Regions from separate parts of the Kitasatospora sp. NPDC086801 genome, predicted to be linked through region 3. Evidence: riboswitches for the same ligand, from Rfam matches in the RefSeq annotation. Region 3 holds a riboswitch; each other region holds the start of a gene.
The links. Region 3 has a riboswitch for thiamine pyrophosphate ahead of thiO (glycine oxidase ThiO). Riboswitches for the same ligand answer to the same signal wherever they lie in the genome.
Positions count from the first base shown of each region.

Region 1: it holds a riboswitch for thiamine pyrophosphate, as region 3 does, so the genes downstream of both, thiC (phosphomethylpyrimidine synthase ThiC) here and thiO (glycine oxidase ThiO) in region 3, are expected to answer to the same signal.
Region 2: it holds a riboswitch for thiamine pyrophosphate, as region 3 does, so the genes downstream of both, ACIPLC_RS02930 (purine-cytosine permease family protein) here and thiO (glycine oxidase ThiO) in region 3, are expected to answer to the same signal.

Region 1 is NZ_JBIVAX010000009.1:187,858-191,778, reverse strand. It holds gene ACIPLC_RS14030 (cupin domain-containing protein) at 133-450, shown strand; gene tenA (thiaminase II) at 539-1,207, shown strand; gene ACIPLC_RS14020 (DUF5326 family protein) at 1,423-1,623, shown strand; TPP riboswitch at 1,763-1,897, shown strand; gene thiC (phosphomethylpyrimidine synthase ThiC) at 1,893-3,749, shown strand; gene ACIPLC_RS14010 (FitA-like ribbon-helix-helix domain-containing protein) at 3,859-3,921, shown strand, end outside.
Region 2 is NZ_JBIVAX010000001.1:640,646-644,566, reverse strand. It holds gene ACIPLC_RS02935 (glycerophosphodiester phosphodiesterase family protein) at 1-62, opposite strand, end outside; gene ACIPLC_RS02930 (purine-cytosine permease family protein) at 142-1,608, opposite strand; TPP riboswitch at 1,601-1,748, opposite strand; gene ACIPLC_RS02925 (S1C family serine protease) at 2,028-3,848, shown strand; tRNA gene ACIPLC_RS02920 (tRNA-Ser) at 3,912-3,921, shown strand, end outside.
Region 3 is NZ_JBIVAX010000005.1:80,750-91,028, reverse strand. It holds gene ACIPLC_RS08900 (polyprenyl synthetase family protein) at 140-1,261, shown strand; gene thiE (thiamine phosphate synthase) at 1,292-1,942, opposite strand; gene ACIPLC_RS08890 (Rv2175c family DNA-binding protein) at 1,942-2,307, opposite strand; gene ACIPLC_RS08885 (NAD(P)/FAD-dependent oxidoreductase) at 2,349-3,557, opposite strand; TPP riboswitch at 3,642-3,754, shown strand; gene thiO (glycine oxidase ThiO) at 3,758-4,933, shown strand; gene thiS (sulfur carrier protein ThiS) at 4,930-5,229, shown strand; gene ACIPLC_RS08870 (thiazole synthase) at 5,231-6,028, shown strand; gene pknB (Stk1 family PASTA domain-containing Ser/Thr kinase) at 6,149-7,927, shown strand; gene ACIPLC_RS08860 (sulfite oxidase-like oxidoreductase) at 7,967-8,596, opposite strand; gene bfr (bacterioferritin) at 8,818-9,297, shown strand; gene ACIPLC_RS08850 (bacterioferritin-associated ferredoxin) at 9,320-9,601, opposite strand; gene ACIPLC_RS08845 (class II 3-deoxy-7-phosphoheptulonate synthase) at 9,808-10,279, opposite strand, start outside.

The sequences.
Region 1 (3,921 bases), on a different contig from region 3:
CCGCCACCCCGGGGGAAGCTCTCCTCGGACATGTTGGCGCTCCCGTCGGACATCTTGGCGCTCCCGGTCCGGTGCCCCTGGTGTTGAATGCCCTTGGCCCGGAAGGCGGATGGACGAAGGAGGCGGGCAGCGGTGAAGCTGTTCCGGCTGGACGAACTGGACACCGAACGCGCGGCGAACGACGGCGCGTACCTGCGCTTCCTGCGCGAACCGCGGATGTCCGCCGGGCTCTACGCGCTCTCCCCCGGTGACGCCGACCCGCAGACCGTGCACGACCAGGACGAGATCTACCAGGTGATCAGCGGCCGCGCCGAACTGACCGTCGGCGCCGAGACCGCCACCGTCGGGCGCGGCACCGTCGTCTACGTCCCGGCCGGCACCCCGCACCGCTTCCACCACGTCACCGAGGAGCTCCGGGTCCTGGTGGTGTTCTCCCCGCCCGAGGACTGACTGCCCAGGACCGCCCAGGACCGCCCAGGACCGCCCAGGACCGCCTGGGACCGCCTAGGACCGCCCAGGACGGTCTAGGGTCCTGGGCATGAGCAAGAGCCTGACGGAAGAACTCTGGGCGGCCATCGAGTCGGTGTACGCCGAGATCCTCGCCCACCCCTTCATCGGTGGCCTCACCGACGGCACCCTGCCGCGTGCGGCCTTCCGCCACTTCGTCGTCCAGGACTCGCACTACCTGCGCGACTACGCCCGCGCCCTCGCCGTCTGCGCCGCCAAGGCGCCCGGCGAGGAGGACGTGCGGGCCTTCGCCGACGACGCGGTCGGCGCGCTGGCCGCCGAACAGGGCATGCACGCCGAGTTCCTGACCGCCTTCGGCGGCAGCGCCGAACAGGCCGCCGTCGAACCGGTGCTGCCCACCACCCGGGCCTACACCAGCTACCTGCTGGCCACCGTCTACGGCGGCTCCTTCGCCGAGGCCGTCGGCGCGGTGCTGCCCTGCTACTGGATCTACGCCCGGGTCGGCGAGGCGCTGCTCGCCCAGGGCTCCCCCGACCCGCTGTACGCCAAGTGGATCGCCACCTACGGCGACGAGGCGTTCCAGTCCGTCGTCCGCCGGGTGCTGGCGCTCACCGACCGGCTCGGCGAGGAGATCTCGCCCGCCGAACGGCGCCGGGTCGTCGAGCACTTCGCGACCACCTCGCGCTACGAGTGGATGTTCTGGGACGCCGCCTGGCGGGGTGAGCGCTGGCCGGTCTGACCGCTGGTCGCAGGGCGTCCGGCACCCTTCCCGGGGGTCGTCCCCGAGGCCCGGACCCGGGTCTCCCCGGGGCCCCGGGTCGGGGTGATCTAGGGGTTCTCTCCGGGCCGGCAGGCCTCGTTCCGGCCCTGGTGTCCCCGTACGATCGAAGTACCGAAGCAAGCGGGATACGGCACCAGACGGCAGCCGACCCCACGGGGAGAGAAGGATCAGACATGGCTGAGCTCTGGAAGTCGCTGCCCTCCTGGGTGCGGAACATCGTCATCCCGGTGCTGGTCCTGGTGCTGCTCTGGAACATCGTGGGATTCGTCTTCGGTGTCGTCGGCGCCCTGCTGAGCATCATGATCAAGGTGCTGGTGGTCGCCGGCATCGCCGCCGCCGTGGTGGTCCTGGTGAAGAAGGCCGCCAAGGGCTGAGGAACCGCACGAGGCCCGGCCCCTGTCCAGGGGGCCGGGCCTTTCGGCGTTCCGGGCGCGGGTTTCGGCCACCCGGACCCCCTCTGGACCTGCGGCGATCGGCTCGCTACGGTGTTGGGCGTCATGTGCAGGCAACACCGCCTGCCGACGCGGGAGCTCGGAGCACCGGGCTGAGAGGGCGCTGACCGGGACGTCGACGGACGGACCGACGGCTGCGTCGACCGCAGGAACCTGACCGGGTAATGCCGGCGTAGGGAGTATGAGGTCAGATGACCACGTTCGAAGCACAGCCGCAGCCTGCCCGCAGCACCGGGACCAGCGGCACCGGGGCCGGCACCGCCGCCGCAGCCACCGTCACCAGCGCGGGCACCGGCTACCCGACCCCGGCCTGGCGCAAGGCCTACCGCGAGGGGTCCCGGCCCGACCTGCGGGTCCCGTTCCGCGAGGTGCAGCTCACCAACGGCAGGACCGTCCCGCTGTACGACACCTCCGGCCCGTACACCGACCAGGCCTTCGAGCCCGACGTGCGGCGCGGTCTGCCCGCCCTGCGCGACGCCTGGATCCGCCAGCGCGGCGACGTCGAGGAGTACGACGGCCGCGAGGCGCGCCCCGAGGACGACGGGATCAAGCACACCTCGCCGCGCGGCGGAAACCTGCGCAACCTGGACGCCGTCTTCCCGGGCCGCCCGCGCCGCCCGCTGCGTGGCCGCGGTGGTGCCGCCGTCACCCAACTCGCCTACGCCAAGCGGGGCGTGGTCACCCCCGAGATGGAGTTCGTGGCGCTGCGCGAGGGCCTCGCCGCCGAGTACGTGCGGGCCGAGGTGGCCCGCGGCCGGGCCGTCATCCCGGTCAACGTGAACCACCCCGAGGTGGAGCCGGCGATCATCGGCACCAACTTCCTGGTGAAGATCAACGCCAACATCGGCAACTCCGCCGTCACCTCCTCGATCGAGGAGGAGGTGGAGAAGATGACCTGGGCCACCCGTTGGGGCGCCGACACCGTCATGGACCTCTCCACCGGCCGCAACATCCACACCACCCGCGAGTGGATCCTGCGCAACTCCCCGGTGCCGATCGGCACCGTGCCGCTCTACCAGGCCCTGGAGAAGGTCGACGGCAAGGCCGAGGAACTGAGTTGGGAGGTGTACCGGGACACCATCATCGAGCAGTGCGAACAGGGCGTCGACTACATGACCGTCCACGCCGGCGTCCTGCTCCGGTACGTCCCGCTGACCGCCCGCCGCAAGACCGGCATCGTCTCGCGCGGCGGCTCCATCATGGCCGCCTGGTGCCTGGCGCACCACCAGGAGAACTTCCTCCACACCAACTTCGAGGAGCTCTGCGACATCCTCGCGGGCTACGACGTCACCTTCTCGCTCGGCGACGGCCTGCGCCCGGGCTCCATCGCGGATGCCAACGACGAGGCGCAGTTCGCCGAACTGCGCACCCTCGGCGAACTCGGCCGGATCGCCCGTGAGCGCGACGTCCAGGTGATGATCGAGGGCCCGGGCCACGTCCCGATGCACAAGATCAAGGAGAACATGGATCTCCAGCGGGAGATCTGCGACGAGGCGCCGTTCTACACCCTCGGCCCGCTCACCACCGACGTCGCCCCCGGCTACGACCACATCACCTCGGGCATCGGCGCCGCGATGATCGCCTGGTGGGGCACCGCGATGCTCTGCTACGTCACGCCCAAGGAGCACCTGGGCCTGCCCAACCGCGACGACGTCAAGACCGGCGTGATCACCTACAAGATCGCCGCCCACGCCGCCGACCTCGCCAAGGGCCACCCCGGCGCCCAGGCCTGGGACGACGCCCTGTCCGACGCCCGCTTCGAGTTCCGCTGGGAGGACCAGTTCAACCTGGCCCTCGACCCGGAGACCGCCCGCGCCTTCCACGACGAGACCCTCCCCGCCGAACCCGCCAAGACGGCCCACTTCTGCTCCATGTGCGGCCCGAAGTTCTGCTCGATGAAGATCTCCCAGAAGATCCGCGACGAGCACGGCGACGGCTCGACGGCCGTGAACACCGAGTTCGACGCCGACGCGCTGGCCGGCATGGCGGAGAAGTCCGCCGAGTTCGCCGCCCAGGGCAACCGGGTCTACCTCCCGCTGGCGGACTGACGCTCCTGCGCCATGGGCGAGCCCTCTCCGGATGCCGGGGAGGGCTCGCCGCTCGAACGGGCCAGCCCCATCGTCTGCATTGTGCAGCTAGTGATGCTGAAGTGCCGATATGACGGCGCTCACCATCCGGGACGTCCCGGACGACCAGATCCAGACCCTGAAGGTTCGCGCC
Region 2 (3,921 bases), on a different contig from region 3:
GCGATCACCTGGACGGTCGGCGTGCTGCGCGCCGCCGTCGAGGGCAGGTCTGGGCTGGTCACGGGCCCCACGATAGGCGGCCGAAGTGACGCGGAGGCGAAGACGGCCCCAACCTGCGGGGCCGTCTTCGGTGCCGGTCGATCAGCTCCGCGCGGCCCTGCGGGTCAGCGGGGTGAGCGCCCAGGTGACCAGGGCCGGCACCAGGAAGGCGAACAGCGAGGCGGACGTCCACTCCTGCGGGGTGAAGTGCAGGGCGTTCTGGGCGGAGGTCCAGAAGTCCGTCCACCAGCCGGCCACCGGGGTCGGCGCGATGAACTGGTAGACCGCGAAGCCGAGCACCCACGGCAGCAGCATCAGGCGGCGTGAGGGCGCGTCGGCGGAGAGGTTCCAGCCGTGCCGGCCGGCGCCGAAGAAGTAGTCCACCGCCAGCACCGCCAGCAGCGGCACGAAGACCGAGCCGATCAGGCCGAGGAAGTTGGTGTAGGTGTCGGTGAACTTGTCGATCTGCAGCGCCAGCACGGTGATCAGCAGGCCGATCCCGCCGGTCAGCACCCGGCGGTCCACCTTCGGCAGCAGGTTCTGCACCGACATCGCGGTCGAGTACACGTTGGCGAAGGACTGGTCCGTCTCGCGCAGCACCAGCACCAGCAGGAACAGCCAGCCGGCCCAGACGCCGAGGAAGGAGCCGAAGATCTTGTTCGGGTCGCCGTCGGACTGCAGCAGGGCCATCAGGCCGAGCACGTAGCACCAGACCTGGGCGATCGTGTAGCCGGAGAAGCTGCCCCAGAACGCCGAGCGCGGGGTGCGCGAGTGCCGGGTGTAGTCGGCGGCCAGCGGGACGAAGGAGATCGACACCGCGATCATCGCGTCGGTGGCGCCCAGGAAGCCGTGCCAGTTGCCGGCGCCCGGGTCGGGCACCCCCTGGCGGCCCAACTGGACGGTGAAGTACACCATCGCGACGGCGACCGCACCGGCCACGAAGCGGCGCAGCACCGCGATCGAGCCCAGCGGCCAGATGGTCAGCGCGGTGGTCAGCGCGCCCGCCAGGAGCACGAACAGCCAGCGGTAGCCGTCGGTGTGGGCGACGGTCTGCGCGCCCGCCGCGATCGTCAGCAGCTCGAACACGCCCCAGCCGACGCACTGGACGATGTTCAGCACGGTCGGGACGTACGACAGCCGGGTGCCGAACAGCCCGCGCAGGTTCGCCATCGCGGGCGCGCCGGTACGGGCCCCGATCAGCGCGGCCACGCCGAGCATCGCGGTGCCGACCACGGTGCCGGCCACGATCGCGGTCACCGCGGCGGCCAGCGACAGCTCGCTGCCCTTGGCCCCGAGCACGGTCGCGGCGGTGGAGAAGCCGATCAGGCTGACGCCCAGGTTCATCCAGAGCGCGAAGTGGTCCCGGAAGCGCAGCGTGCGCGGCGGCTCGGTGTCCAGCACGAGCGGCGCCTCGGCGCGCTCCGGGCGGTCCAGGACGGCGGCTGGTGCGGCGGGGCGACCCGCGTGGCCGCCGTCACCGCCGTCACCGCCGTGAGCGGTCGTGGACGGTTCGGGGAAACCCTTGGACGCGGGCGCGTCCGAAGAAGAGGATGGCGAAGCAGGCGGCATGGCCGATACTCCCTACGCCGGCATTACCCGGACAGGTTCCGGCGGTCTGCGCCCCCTCGACGGTCCGCCCACGATCCCGTGGCGTACGGTCGACCAGCGCACTCTCAGCCTGGATGGTCCAAGCTCCCGCGTGTCAGTTGTGAGCGACAGGCTAACCGGCCCGGGGGTGAACGCCAAGGCCACGGGGTGTGCGGCCCGCATCGCGGGACACCCGGCCGAGGTGGGGGAGCCTCCGGTCGTCGGCCTGGTCGTCGGCCTGGTCGTCGGCCTGGTCGTCGGTGCCGGACAGCCCGGTCTTCGGTCCGGCTGTCGGCGGCGGCTAAGGATTCTTATGAGTTATTCAGAGGGGTCCTTACGGCAATCGAATCGTCAGTACGAAAAACTATGGTCCTTGGTTCTGTCAGCTATGGAGGTCGTCCGTGAGCACCGAGCGCGAGGTTGGGCCCACCGGGCCGCAGGGGGAGCAGCCCTCGGGCGGCCCGGCGGCGGCTGTTCCCGCTTCTGACGGCCACGCCTCTGGCGGGCACCAGCCGACACTGGCCTTCGGCCGGGTCCCCGAGCCCGAGCCCGGGGCCGCGTCGGCCGCCGGGGCCGCGCCGGCCGCCGGGGCCGCGCTGGCCGACGGCGTCCCGGCCGAGGGCGGGCACAAGCCCACCGTGGCCTTCACCAAGGTCCCCGCGCCGGAGGCGGCCCCGCAGGTTCCGGCCGCGCCCGTCGCCGACGCGCCCGCCGCCCCCGTCGAAGCCGCCACCGGCTACATCGACGCGCCGCCGCCGGTTCTGCCGCCCGCCCCACCGATCCCGGCCGCGCCGGCGGCGCCCGTCGCGCCCGTCGCGCCCGGTGTCGAGAGCCCGGCCCTGCCGCCGGGTGCCAACCCGTACGCCACCCCGGCCCACGGCGTCCCCGCCGCCGGCGCGCACGACCCGTACGGCACCCCGGCCGCCCCCGGCGTGCCCGCCGCGCACCCGGCGCCCGGCCACCACCCGTTCGGCGCCGGCCAGCCGCTCGGCGGCTGGGGCGCCGCCCACGACGCCACCGGCGGCGGCGCGGGTTACCCGGGCGGCCCGGCCGGACCGCTCGGCTACCCGGCCGACTACCCCGGCGGCCCCGGCGGCCCGCGCAAGAAGCGCGGCGGCCTGGTCGCCCTGATCGCCGCCGTCGCGCTGGTCGCCGGCGTGGCCGGCGGTGCGCTCGGCGTCACCGTCGCGGACCGCAACGACAGCACCAACAGCGCCGACGACCACCGCAGCACCACCGTCCAGGCCAGCAACACCCAGAAGAACGAACCCGCCCCCGGCTCGATCGCCGGCATCGCGCAGAAGGCGCTGCCCAGCGTCGTCACCATCAAGGCGCAGGGCAACGGCGAGTCGGGCACCGGCACCGGCTTCGTCTTCGACACCGAGGGCCACATCCTCACCAACAACCACGTGGTCGCGCCGACCCTCAACGGTGGCAAACTGACCGTCAAGTTCGCCGACGGCAGCTCCTACAACGCCTCCGTCCTGGGCCACGCCGAGGGCTACGACGTCGCCGTGATCAAGATCGACAACCCGCCGAAGAGCAAGTTGGCCCCGCTTCCGCTGGCCGACTCCGACAAGGTCAACGTCGGCGACGCCACCGTCGCGATCGGTGCGCCGTACGGCCTGGAGTCCACCGTCACCAGCGGCATCGTCAGCGCCAAGGACCGCCCGGTCGCCTCCGGCGACGAGACCGGCGGCCAGGCCTCCTACATGAACGCCCTGCAGACCGACGCCTCGATCAACCCCGGCAACTCCGGCGGCCCGCTGCTCGACTCCAGCGGCGCGGTGATCGGCATCAACTCGGCGATCCAGTCCAACGCCTCCGCCAACGGCCGGGCCGGCAGCATCGGCCTCGGCTTCGCCATCCCGATCAACCAGGCCAAGTGGGTCGCCGACACCCTGATCAAGACCGGCAAGCCGGTCTACGCCAAGCTCGACGTGCTGCGCAACGACGACTACAAGGGCGACGGCGCGCAGATCCAGACCCGCGACATCCAGGGCCAGCCGGCCGTCACCCCCGGCGGCGCCGCCGACAAGGCCGGCCTCAAGCCGGGCGACGTCATCACCAAGCTCGGCGGAGTCCCGATCGACAACGGCCCCGCCCTGGTCAGCCGGATCTGGACGCACAAGCCCGGCGAGACCGTCGACGTCGAGTACACCCGCAACGGCCAGCAGCTCAACACCAAGGTCACCCTCGGCCAGCGGGACGGCGACAGCTGACCCTCACCCGCACGAAACGGTGTGCACCGAATCCCGCCGGACCCGTTAGGCTGACCTCCGCCTGGAGAGCTGC
Region 3 (10,279 bases):
GACATTCCATCCGATGGTCCGACGGATTCCGACTGACGTTCGACGCCGGCGCCCGGTCCGCCCGCCCGCCCGTTCGCACATCCGTTCCGTGCCGCCCCGCTACGCTTGCTGCACCCCAGCGAACCAGCGGAGCCTCATCGTGACCTCGTCCAGCAACCGGCCGGCCACCCCCGTACCGGCCAACCCCATAGACGTGGAGGACGTCCGCGCGCGCGTCAACGCCGCCCTCGCCGCGTTCATGGACGGCCAGTCCGCCCTGCTGGGCAAGATCTCCCCGCAGCTCGTGCCGGCCGCCGACGCCCTGCGCGACTTCCTGCTGGACGGCGGCAAGCGGCTGCGCCCGGCCTTCTGCTACTGGGGCTGGCGCGGCGCCGGCGGCCCGGCCGGCGGCGAGGGCATCGCGAACGCGGCGGCCGCGCTGGAACTGCTCCAGGCGAGCGCCCTGGTGCACGACGACCTGATGGACCGCAGCGACACCCGCCGCGGCCTGCCCTCGATCCACCGCCGCTTCGAGGCGCTGCACCGGGCGAGCGGCTGGCGCGGCGACCGCGAGCAGTACGGCGCCTCGGCGGCGGTGCTGCTCGGCGACCTGCTGCTGATCTGGTGCGACGAGCTGTTCCTGCGCTCGGGCCTGGAGCCGGCCGCCGTGCTGGCCGCCAAGCCGGCGTTCGACCTGATGCGCACCGAGGTCATGGTCGGCCAGTACCTGGACGTCCTGGAGCCGGTGGCCGGCGACTCCGCCGACGAGGGCGCGCTGGAGCGGGCGCAGACGGTGCTGCACTACAAGTCGGCGAAGTACACGATCGAGCGGCCGCTGCAGGTCGGCGCGCTGCTGGCCGGGGCCGGCCCGGAGCTGGTGGCGGCGTTCGGGGCCTTCGGGCTGCCGCTGGGCGAGGCCTTCCAGCTGCGGGACGACCTGCTCGGCGTCTTCGGCGATCCCGTGGTCACCGGCAAGCCGGCCGGGGACGACCTGCGCGAGGGCAAGCGCACCCTGCTGGTGGCGCACGCGATGCGGGGCCTGCCGACGGCCGACGCCCGGCACCTGGACGAGCGGCTCGGCGCGCCGGACCTGGTGCCCGAGGAGGTCGCCGGGCTGCGCGACCTGGTGGCCCGCAGCGGCGCGCCCGAGCGGGTGGAGCGCCGGATCGACGAGCTGATGCGGCAGTCCCTGGCCGCGCTGGAGGCGGCGCCGCTCGCCGACGAGCAGGCCCGCACGGTGCTGCTGGCCCTGGCCGAGGCCGCCACCGTCCGCAAGTACTGAGAACGGCGGCGGCCCCGGCCGCGCGGCCGGTCAGGCCGAGCGCACCCGCCGGGAGAGTTCGGCGGCGGCGGCCTGCGGGTCGTCGGCGGCCGTGATGGCACGGACCACCACGATCCGGCGGGCGCCGGCGGCCAGCACCTCGTCGAGGTTGCCGAGGTCGATGCCGCCGATGGCGAACCACGGCCGGTCGGTGCTCTGCTTCGCCGCGTACGAGACCAGGCCGAGGCCCGGCGCCGGGCGGCCCGGCTTGGTCGGGGTCGGCCAGACCGGGCCGGTGCAGAAGTAGTCCACGCCGGGCTCGGCGACCGCCGCGTCCACCTCGGACTCGGCGTGGCAGGACCGGCCGATCAGCACCTCGTCGCCGAGGATCGCCCGGGCGGCCGGCACCGGCAGGTCGTCCTGCCCGAGGTGCAGCACGTCCGGCCGGGCCGCGTGCGCGACGTCGGCCCGGTCGTTGACGGCCAGCAGCTTGCCGTGGCGGCGGCAGGCGTCCGCGAAGACCTCCAGCGCCGCCAGCTCCTGCTTGGCCTCCAGGCCCTTGTCGCGGAGCTGGACGACGTCCACGCCGCCCGCCAGCGCCGCGTCCAGGAACTCGGCGAGGTCGCCCTGCTCCCGGCGGGCGTCGGTGCACAGGTACAGCCGGGCGTCGGCCAGCCGCCGGCGCGGCGTGTCCGCCGCCATCAGATCAGCATCGCCTGGGCGCGGCGCTTGACCTCGGTGCCGCGGTTCTCGCGCAGCGCCTGGATCGGGCTGCCGGGCAGCGACGGGTCCTCGGTGAAGAGCCACTCCAGGATCTCCACGTCGTTGTACCCGCAGTCGCGCAGCACGGTCAGGGTGCCGGACAGGTGCTTGACCAGCCCCTGGCCGTCGATGAACGCCGCAGGGACCTGCAGCGACTTGTTCGGGCCCCGCCGGACGGCGATCAGCCCGCCGCTCTTGACCAGGTCGCGCACCTCGGTGACCCGGACCCCCCACTGCTCCGAGATGTCGGGGAGGTACATCCACTCGGTGACCAGGGCTTCAATCTTGCTTTCGATCTCGCTCACGCCACCAGACTGCCACCTCCGGGGCCCGCCGCGCACCAGACCTACCCCGCGACCGCCGACTTCAGCGGCACCGAGGGGTCCGCCGCGCGGGTCCGGTCCAGCGCGGTGCCGCGCTCGATCAGCCGGCGGCCCTGGGTGAGGTCGCGCGGTCGGTCGACGGCCAGCAGCGCTCTCGGCACCCCGTCGCGCAGCCAGAGCGCCGTCCAGGAGGCGTCCAGCGGGCCGCCGCGCCACAGCAGTTCGTCGCCCTCGGCGTGCCGCCCGGCGTACTGGACCATCCGCCCGAACTGCTCCGACCAGAAGTACGGCACCGGGTCGTACGGCGGTGCGTCCGCGCCGAGGACGGCGGCGGCCACGGCCTCGCCGGACTGCAGCGCGTGGTCCCAGTGCTGGACGACCAGCCGGGCACCGGCGCGGGCGGACGGGTAGCTGACGCAGTCCCCGGCCGCGAAGACGCCGGGCAGGCCGGTGCGCAGCCGCTCGTCCACCAGGACCGCGCCGGCGCCGTCCAGCTCCACGCCGGAACCGGCCAGCCAGCCCGTCGCGGGCCGGGCGCCGACACCGACCACGACCGCGTCGGCGGGCAGGTGCGAGCCGTCCGCCAGCAGCACCGCGCCCTCCTCGACGGCGGCGACGCCGACCCCGCAGCGCAGGTCGACGCCGGCCTCGGCGTACCAGGCGGCCATCGCCGAACCGACCTCGGCCGGCAGCGCGCCGGGGACGGGCGCCGGGCCCGCCTCGACCACCGTCACCTCGCAGCCGGCCGCGCGGGCGGCGGTGGACACCTCGGCGCCGATCCAGCCCGCGCCGACCAGCACCAGCCGCAGGCCGGGCCGCAGCAGGGCGCGCAGCGCCAGCGCGTCGTCCAGGGTGTGCAGCAGGTGCGCGCGCTCGGCGCCGGGCAGGGCGCGCGGGGTGGCGCCGGTGGCGATCACCAGGGCGTCGTACGGGAGGTCGCCGGCGTCGGTGTGCAGCACGCCGGGGGTGAGGCCGGTGGCGCGGCGGCCGGTGAGCAGTTCGATGCCCAGGTGCGGGTAGTCGATGTCCAGGGTGGTGGCGTCGGCCTTGCCGAGCAGCACGTCCTTGGAGAGCGGCGGCCGGTCGTACGGCGCGTGCGGCTCCTCCCCGACCAGCGTGATCCGCCCCCGCCAGCCGCCCTGCCGCAGCTTCAGGGCGCACTGCGCCCCGGCCAGCCCGGCCCCGACGACGACCACCTGATCCGTTCCGCTCAGCTCTGCCACGCCCGTCACTGTACTCACGGGCCCCGGGGGCCCATGAGCCCGTCCACCCTGCGTACGGGCCTTCGGCCGGGCCCGCCCCCGGCGTTATGGTGGGGACACCATCACGGGAGCCCGGCGTACCGGGCTGAGAGGCGGGCTGGCACGGCCCGCGACCGTCCGAACCTGATCCGGGTCATTCCGGCGAAGGGAGAAGAGCAGCCTTGTCACGCTTGCCCGAAGGAACCCGCGCCGACGTGCTGGTGATCGGCGGGGGCATCATCGGCCTCGCCGTCGCCTGGCGCGCCGCACAGCGCGGGCTGAAGAGAATCGTGGTGGTCGATCTCTCCCCCGGCGGCGGGGCGGCCGGGGTCGCGGCCGGGATGCTCGCCCCGGTCACCGAACTGCAGTACGGCGAGGAGCCGCTGCTGCGCCTCGGCATGGCCTCCAACCAGCGGTACGGGGACTTCGCCGCCGAACTCACCGAGGCGAGCGGCGGCCTGGACACCGGGTACCGCCGGTGCGGCACCGTCGCCGTCGCGCTGGACTCCGACGACCGCGAGGAACTGCGCGAGCTGCACGCCTTCCACCAGCGGCTCGGCCTGGACTCGACCTGGCTGACCGGCCGGGAGGCCCGCAGGATGGAGCCGATGCTCGCCCCCGGCGTGCGCGGCGGCCTGCACGTCGCGGACGACCACCAGGTGGATCCGCGCCGGTTGCTGACCGCCCTGGTGGCCGCCTGCGAGCTCGCCGAGGTGGTGATCCACCGCGCCGAGGCCGTCGAGCTGCTGGTCGAGGGCGGCCGCGCGGTCGGTGCCCGGCTCGGCACCGGCGAGACCCTGACCGCCGAGCAGGTGGTGCTCGCGGCCGGCCCGCACAGCCACCGGCTGCCCGGGCTACCGGAGGGCGTGCTGCCGGCCGTCCGCCCGGTGAAGGGGCAGATCCTGCGGCTGCGGATCCCCGAGGCGTACCGGCCGTTCCTGTCCCGCAACGTCCGCGCGGTGGTGCGCGGCCAGCACCTGTACCTAGTGCCCCGGGAGAACGGCGAACTGGTGATCGGCGCGACCACCGAGGAGCAGGGCTACGACACCACGGTCACCGCCGGCGGGGTGTACGAACTGCTGCGCGACGCCCACGAGTTGGTGCCGGGCATCACCGAACTCCCGCTGCTGGAGACCTCCGCCGGGCTGCGGCCCGGCTCGCCGGACAACGCCCCGCTGCTGGGCCCGACCGCGCTGCCCGGGCTGGTCGCCGCCACCGGCCACTACCGCAACGGCGTGCTGCTCACCCCGGTGACCGCCGACCTGCTCGCCGAGTACCTGGCGACCGGCGAACTCCCCGAGCTTGCACAGCCGTTCACACCCACCCGGTTCTTCCCCGACCGCTCCACCACGAAGGCCTCCGCATGACCGAGATCGCACCACCCCAGACCACACCGCCCCAGACCACACCGGCCAAGACCACACCGGCCAAGACCACACCGGCCGAGATCGAACCGGCCGAGATCGCACTGACCGTCAACGGCGAGCCCCGCCGGGTGTCCGCCACGACCACCCTCGCGGAGGTGGTGGCCACCCTCAGCGCCGCCCACAGCGGCGTCGCCGCCGCCCTCAACGAGGCTGTGGTGCCCCGCAGTTCGTGGCCGGCCACGGAGCTGTCGGCAGGCGACCGGATCGAGATCCTCACCGCCGTCCAGGGAGGCTGACATGGCTGACGACCTGCTGACCATCGCCGGGGCGTCCTTCGGCTCCCGGCTGATCATGGGCACCGGCGGCGCACCCAGTCTGGAGATCCTGGAACGGGCGCTGCTGGCCTCCGGCACCGAGCTGACCACCGTGGCGATGCGCCGGGTCGACGCCGGCACCCAGGGCTCCGTCCTGGACGTGCTGACCCGCAACGGCATCCGGGTGCTGCCCAACACGGCGGGCTGCTTCACCGCCGGGGAGGCCGTGCTGACCGCCCGGCTGGCCCGCGAGGCGCTCGGCACCGACTGGGTGAAGCTGGAGGTGATCGCCGACGAGCGGACCCTCCTGCCGGACCCGATCGAACTGCTGGACGCCGCCGAGACCCTGGTCGACGACGGCTTCACGGTGCTGCCGTACACCAACGACGACCCGGTGCTGGCCCGCAAGCTGGAGGACGTCGGCTGCGCGGCGATCATGCCGCTGGGCTCGCCGATCGGCTCCGGTCTGGGCATCCGCAACCCGCACAACTTCCAGCTGATCGTGGAGGGCGCGGGCGTCCCGGTGATCCTGGACGCGGGCGCCGGCACCGCCTCGGACGTCGCGCTGGCGATGGAACTGGGCTGCGCGGCGGTGATGCTCGCCTCCGCGGTGACCAGGGCGCAGGACCCGGTGCTGATGGCCGAGGCGATGCGGCACGCCGCCGAGGCGGGCCGGTTCGCCCACCGGGCCGGCCGCATCCCGCGCCGGTTCCACGCCGAGGCCTCCTCGGCGATGGCCGGCCGGGCGGAGCTGGACACCCGCGAGCACCCGGCGTTCTGACGCCGGGACGCCCGGGCACCCGCCCGCGTGTGCCGTGTCACAAACCGGGCACAGCCGGGCCCGGAGGCGATGTCCTCCGGGCCCGGCCGATGCCTGCGGCACTAGACTCCCCGGGTGGACATGGCATTGCACGACCCGCTGATCGGTACCCTGCTCGACGGCCGGTACCGGGTCGAGCAGCGCATCGCGACCGGCGGGATGTCCACCGTCTACAAGGGCACCGACACCCGGCTGGACCGGGTCGTCGCCCTCAAGGTGATGCACCCCGCGCTGGCCGGGGACGACGGTTTCACCGCCCGGTTCATCCGCGAGGCCAAGGCGGTCGCCCGGCTCACCCACCCGAACGTGGTGAACGTCTTCGACCAGGGCGCGGACGGCGGAAACGTCTTCCTCGCCATGGAGTACGTGCCCGGCCGCACCCTGCGGGACCTGCTGCGCGACCGCGGCGCACTGTCGGTGCGGGCGGCGCTGGACGTGCTGGAGCCGGTGCTCGCCGCCCTCGGCGCCGCCCACCGGGCCGGGCTGGTGCACCGGGACGTCAAGCCGGAGAACGTGCTGATCACCGAGGGCGGGCTGGTCAAGGTCGCCGACTTCGGCCTGGTCCGGGTCCTCGGCACCGCCGACGGCGCACCCACCTCGACCAGCACCGCGACCGGCGGCACCGTCCTCGGCACCGTCTCCTACCTGGCCCCCGAGCAGATCCTCCCGGACGCCCCCACCGACCAGCGGGTCGACGTCTACGCGGCCGGCATCCTGCTCTACGAGATGCTCACCGGCCGCCGCCCGCACACCGGCGACAACCCCGTCCAGGTGATGTACAAGCACCTGCACGAGGACGTCCCCGCCCCCTCGCTGATCGCCCCGGCCGTCGGCCCCGCGCTGGACGCCATAGTGGCCGGCGCCTGCGCCCGGACGGCCGAGGCCCGCCCGTACGACGCGGTCGAACTGCTCGCCGCCCTCCAGCGGCTCCGCCGCACGCTCACCCCGGCCGAGCTGGACGCCGAGCCGCCGGCCTCCACCCGGCCCAGCCCGCGCTACCCGACCAGCGAGCCGACCTCGGTGATCCAGCCGCCGCCGGGGCCCGTCGACGCCGCGGCGCCGGAGCCCACCAGCGTGCTGGACGTGCCGGCGGAGCTGATGGACCAGCTGCTGGTCGAGCCGCGCCCGTACGACGAGCCGACCCCGGTGCGCGGGCGCCGGCCCGGCCTGCTGCACCGGCTCCCCCGCAAGCCGCTGATCTGGGTCGCCGCGCTGACCGCCCTGGTGCTGGCGGTCGGCGGCGCGACGTACGGGTTGTCCGAGGGGCTGTACGGGCCGGTGCCCGGTGTGCTCGGCAAGGACCGGGCCGAGGCGCAGCGGATCCTGGACAAGGAGGGCATGCACGGCCGGTTCGTCGAGGCGTTCAGCGAGAGCGCCCCGGCCGGGCAGGTGATCGCCACCGACCCCGGGGTGGGCGCGCGGACCCGCAAGAGCGACACCGTGACGGTCACCGTCTCCAAGGGCCCCAAGCGGATCGCGGTGCCGGGCCTGACCGGGAAGACCGCCGACCAGGCCGCCGACGCACTGACCGCCGCCCAGCTGACCAAGGGCGGTGTGACCGAGACGTACAGCGACACCGTGCCGGAGGGCGTGGTGATCAGCAGTTCGCCGGCGACCGGGCAGCTGCTCCAGGAGAACACCGCGGTCGCGCTGGTGGTCAGCAAGGGCATGGTGCCGGTCCCGGACGTCACCGGGATGAGCAAGGACGACGCGGCGAAGGCGCTCCAGGCGGCCGGTTTCGCGATGCAGACCAGCGGGGTCAACCTGTTCGGCACCGGCAAGGTGTCCGGCCAGTCCCCGGCGGCCGGCGAGCGGCACCCGCAGCACACCGTGGTGACGGTCAACTTCCCCTTCTTCTAAGGACGTTCTCCGGGCGCTCTGCCGAAGAGCCCGCAGTCCTCAGCGGAGCGGGCCGTCGCCCGGCTCCTCCTGGTGGGAGTAGCGCTGCTCGCGCCACGGGTCGGCGAGGTTGTGGTAGCCGCGTTCCTCCCAGAAGCCCCGGCGGTCGGCCCGCATGTACTCCACCGCGCGGACCCACTTGGGGCCCTTCCAGGCGTACAGCCCGGGGACGATCAGCCGGACCGGGAAGCCGTGCTCGGCGGTCAGCGGCTCGCCGTTGCGGTGGGTGGCGAAGATCGTCCGCGGGTCGGCGAAGTCGGCCAGCCGCAGGTTGGCGCTGTAGCCGTACTCGGCCCAGACCATGACGTGGGTGACGCCGGGCGCGGGGGGCTCCAGGTCGAGGAGGGCGGCGGCCGGCACGCCCGTCCACTCGTTGCCGAGCAGCGTGAACTTGGTGACGCAGTGCAGGTCGGCGACGACGGTGGTGCGCGGCAGGGCGTGGAAGGCCTCGAAGTCCCAGCTGCGCTTCTCCGCCGAGGCGGTGGCGCCGAACACCTGGAGGTCCCAGGTCAGCGGCTTGAAGCGGGGTACGGGCCCGTAGTGCAGGGCGGGCCAGCCGCGCTGCAGGCGCTGCCCCGGGGGGAGCCTCGGGTCAGACGGCGGAAGTGGTTCTTGTTCGGACTGACCCATGACTCCATGGTGACAGACGGCGGCCGACGCCCCGCGCGCGCCCCTTGGCGCGGTCGTGCGCCCCACCCCCACGAGTCGATGGTCGGACCAATTTCGGCTCAAATCGGATATTCCGACACATGTCCTAGTGAGTGTGAACTTACTGGAATTTCCTCCCATTTCGATGCCAGGATGCGCAGCGCAGGAGTCACAGCAGGCCGTAGCGCAGGGAGGCACCAGCCATGCAGGGCGATCCAGAGGTCATCGAGTTCCTCAACGAGCAGCTCACCGCGGAGCTCACCGCGATCAACCAGTACTTCCTGCACGCCAAGATGCAGGAGAACTTCGGCTGGACGAAGCTCGCCAAGTACACCCGGCACGAGTCCTTCGACGAGATGAAGCACGCCGAGACCCTCACCGACCGGATCCTGTTCCTGGACGGGCTGCCGAACTACCAGCGGCTGTTCCACGTCCGGATCGGCCAGACGGTCAAGGAGATGTTCGAGGCGGACCGCCAGGTCGAGGTCGAGGCGATCGACCGGCTGAAGCGCGGGATCGTGGTGATGCGGGCCAAGAACGACGTCACCTCGGCGAACATCTTCGAGGACATCCTGGCCGACGAGGAGCACCACATCGACTACCTCGACACCCAGCTGGAGCTCCTGGAGAAGCTCGGCGAGGCACTCTACCTCGCCCAGGTGATCGAGCAGCCGGAGTCCTGAGCGCTCAGGGACTCCCGAGCCCTCAGGCCGCGCGCAGCGGGGCGACCGTGGCCGGGGCCACGGGAGCTGCGGCGGGCGCGGCCTGGGCCTCCGGATCGGCCAGGCCCAGCTTCGCCGCGAGGCGGGCGGTCGGGCAGGGCCGGGCGCCGTGCTCGCCGAGCAGCGCCTGGATCCGGCGGACGCAGGACCCGCAGTCGGTGCCGGCCTTGCAGCCCCGGGCGATCTGGCGCGGGGTGTCGGCACCGGCGTCGATCGCCTTCTTCACCTGGTCCTCGGTGACCGCATGGCACATGCACACGTACATCGCGGTCTCTCCCGGGTGGTGCGGCGCCGACTGGCGGAACGATCTTGACTAAGGGTTGCCTTAGTTCACTAAGCCTCACCTTACCCGGCGATCCGGGTACGAGAAAGCCCCTCCGGGCTCGGGGACCCCGAATCCGGAGGGGCTTTCGTCACATCCGCTCAGCGGCGACTCGCTCTACGGCGAATCTGCGGCGAATCAACGGCGAATCACTGGCCGCGGTACATCTCCGCCACCAGGAACGCCAGGTCCAGCGACTGGCTGCGGTTGAGCCGCGGGTCGCAGGCCGTCTCGTAGCGCTGGTGCAGGTCGTCGACCATCACCTCGTCGCCGCCGCCGACGCACTCGGTCACGTCGTCGCCGGTCAGCTCCACGTGGATGCCGCCCGGGTGGGTGCCGAGCGCGCGGTGCACCTCGAAGAAGCCCTTGACCTCGTCGAGCACGTCGTCGAAGCGGCGGGTCTTGTGGCCGCTGGAGGCCTCGAAGGTGTTGCCGTGCATCGGGTCGCAGATCCACACCGGCTGGGCGCCGGACGCGGTGACCTTCTCCACCAGGGTGGGCAGGTGCTCGCGGACCTTGCCCGCGCCCATCCGGGTGATGAAGGTGAGGCGGCCCGGCTCGCGCTCCGGGTCCAGCTTCTCGATCAGGGTCAGCGCCTCGTCCACCGAGGTGGTCGGGCCG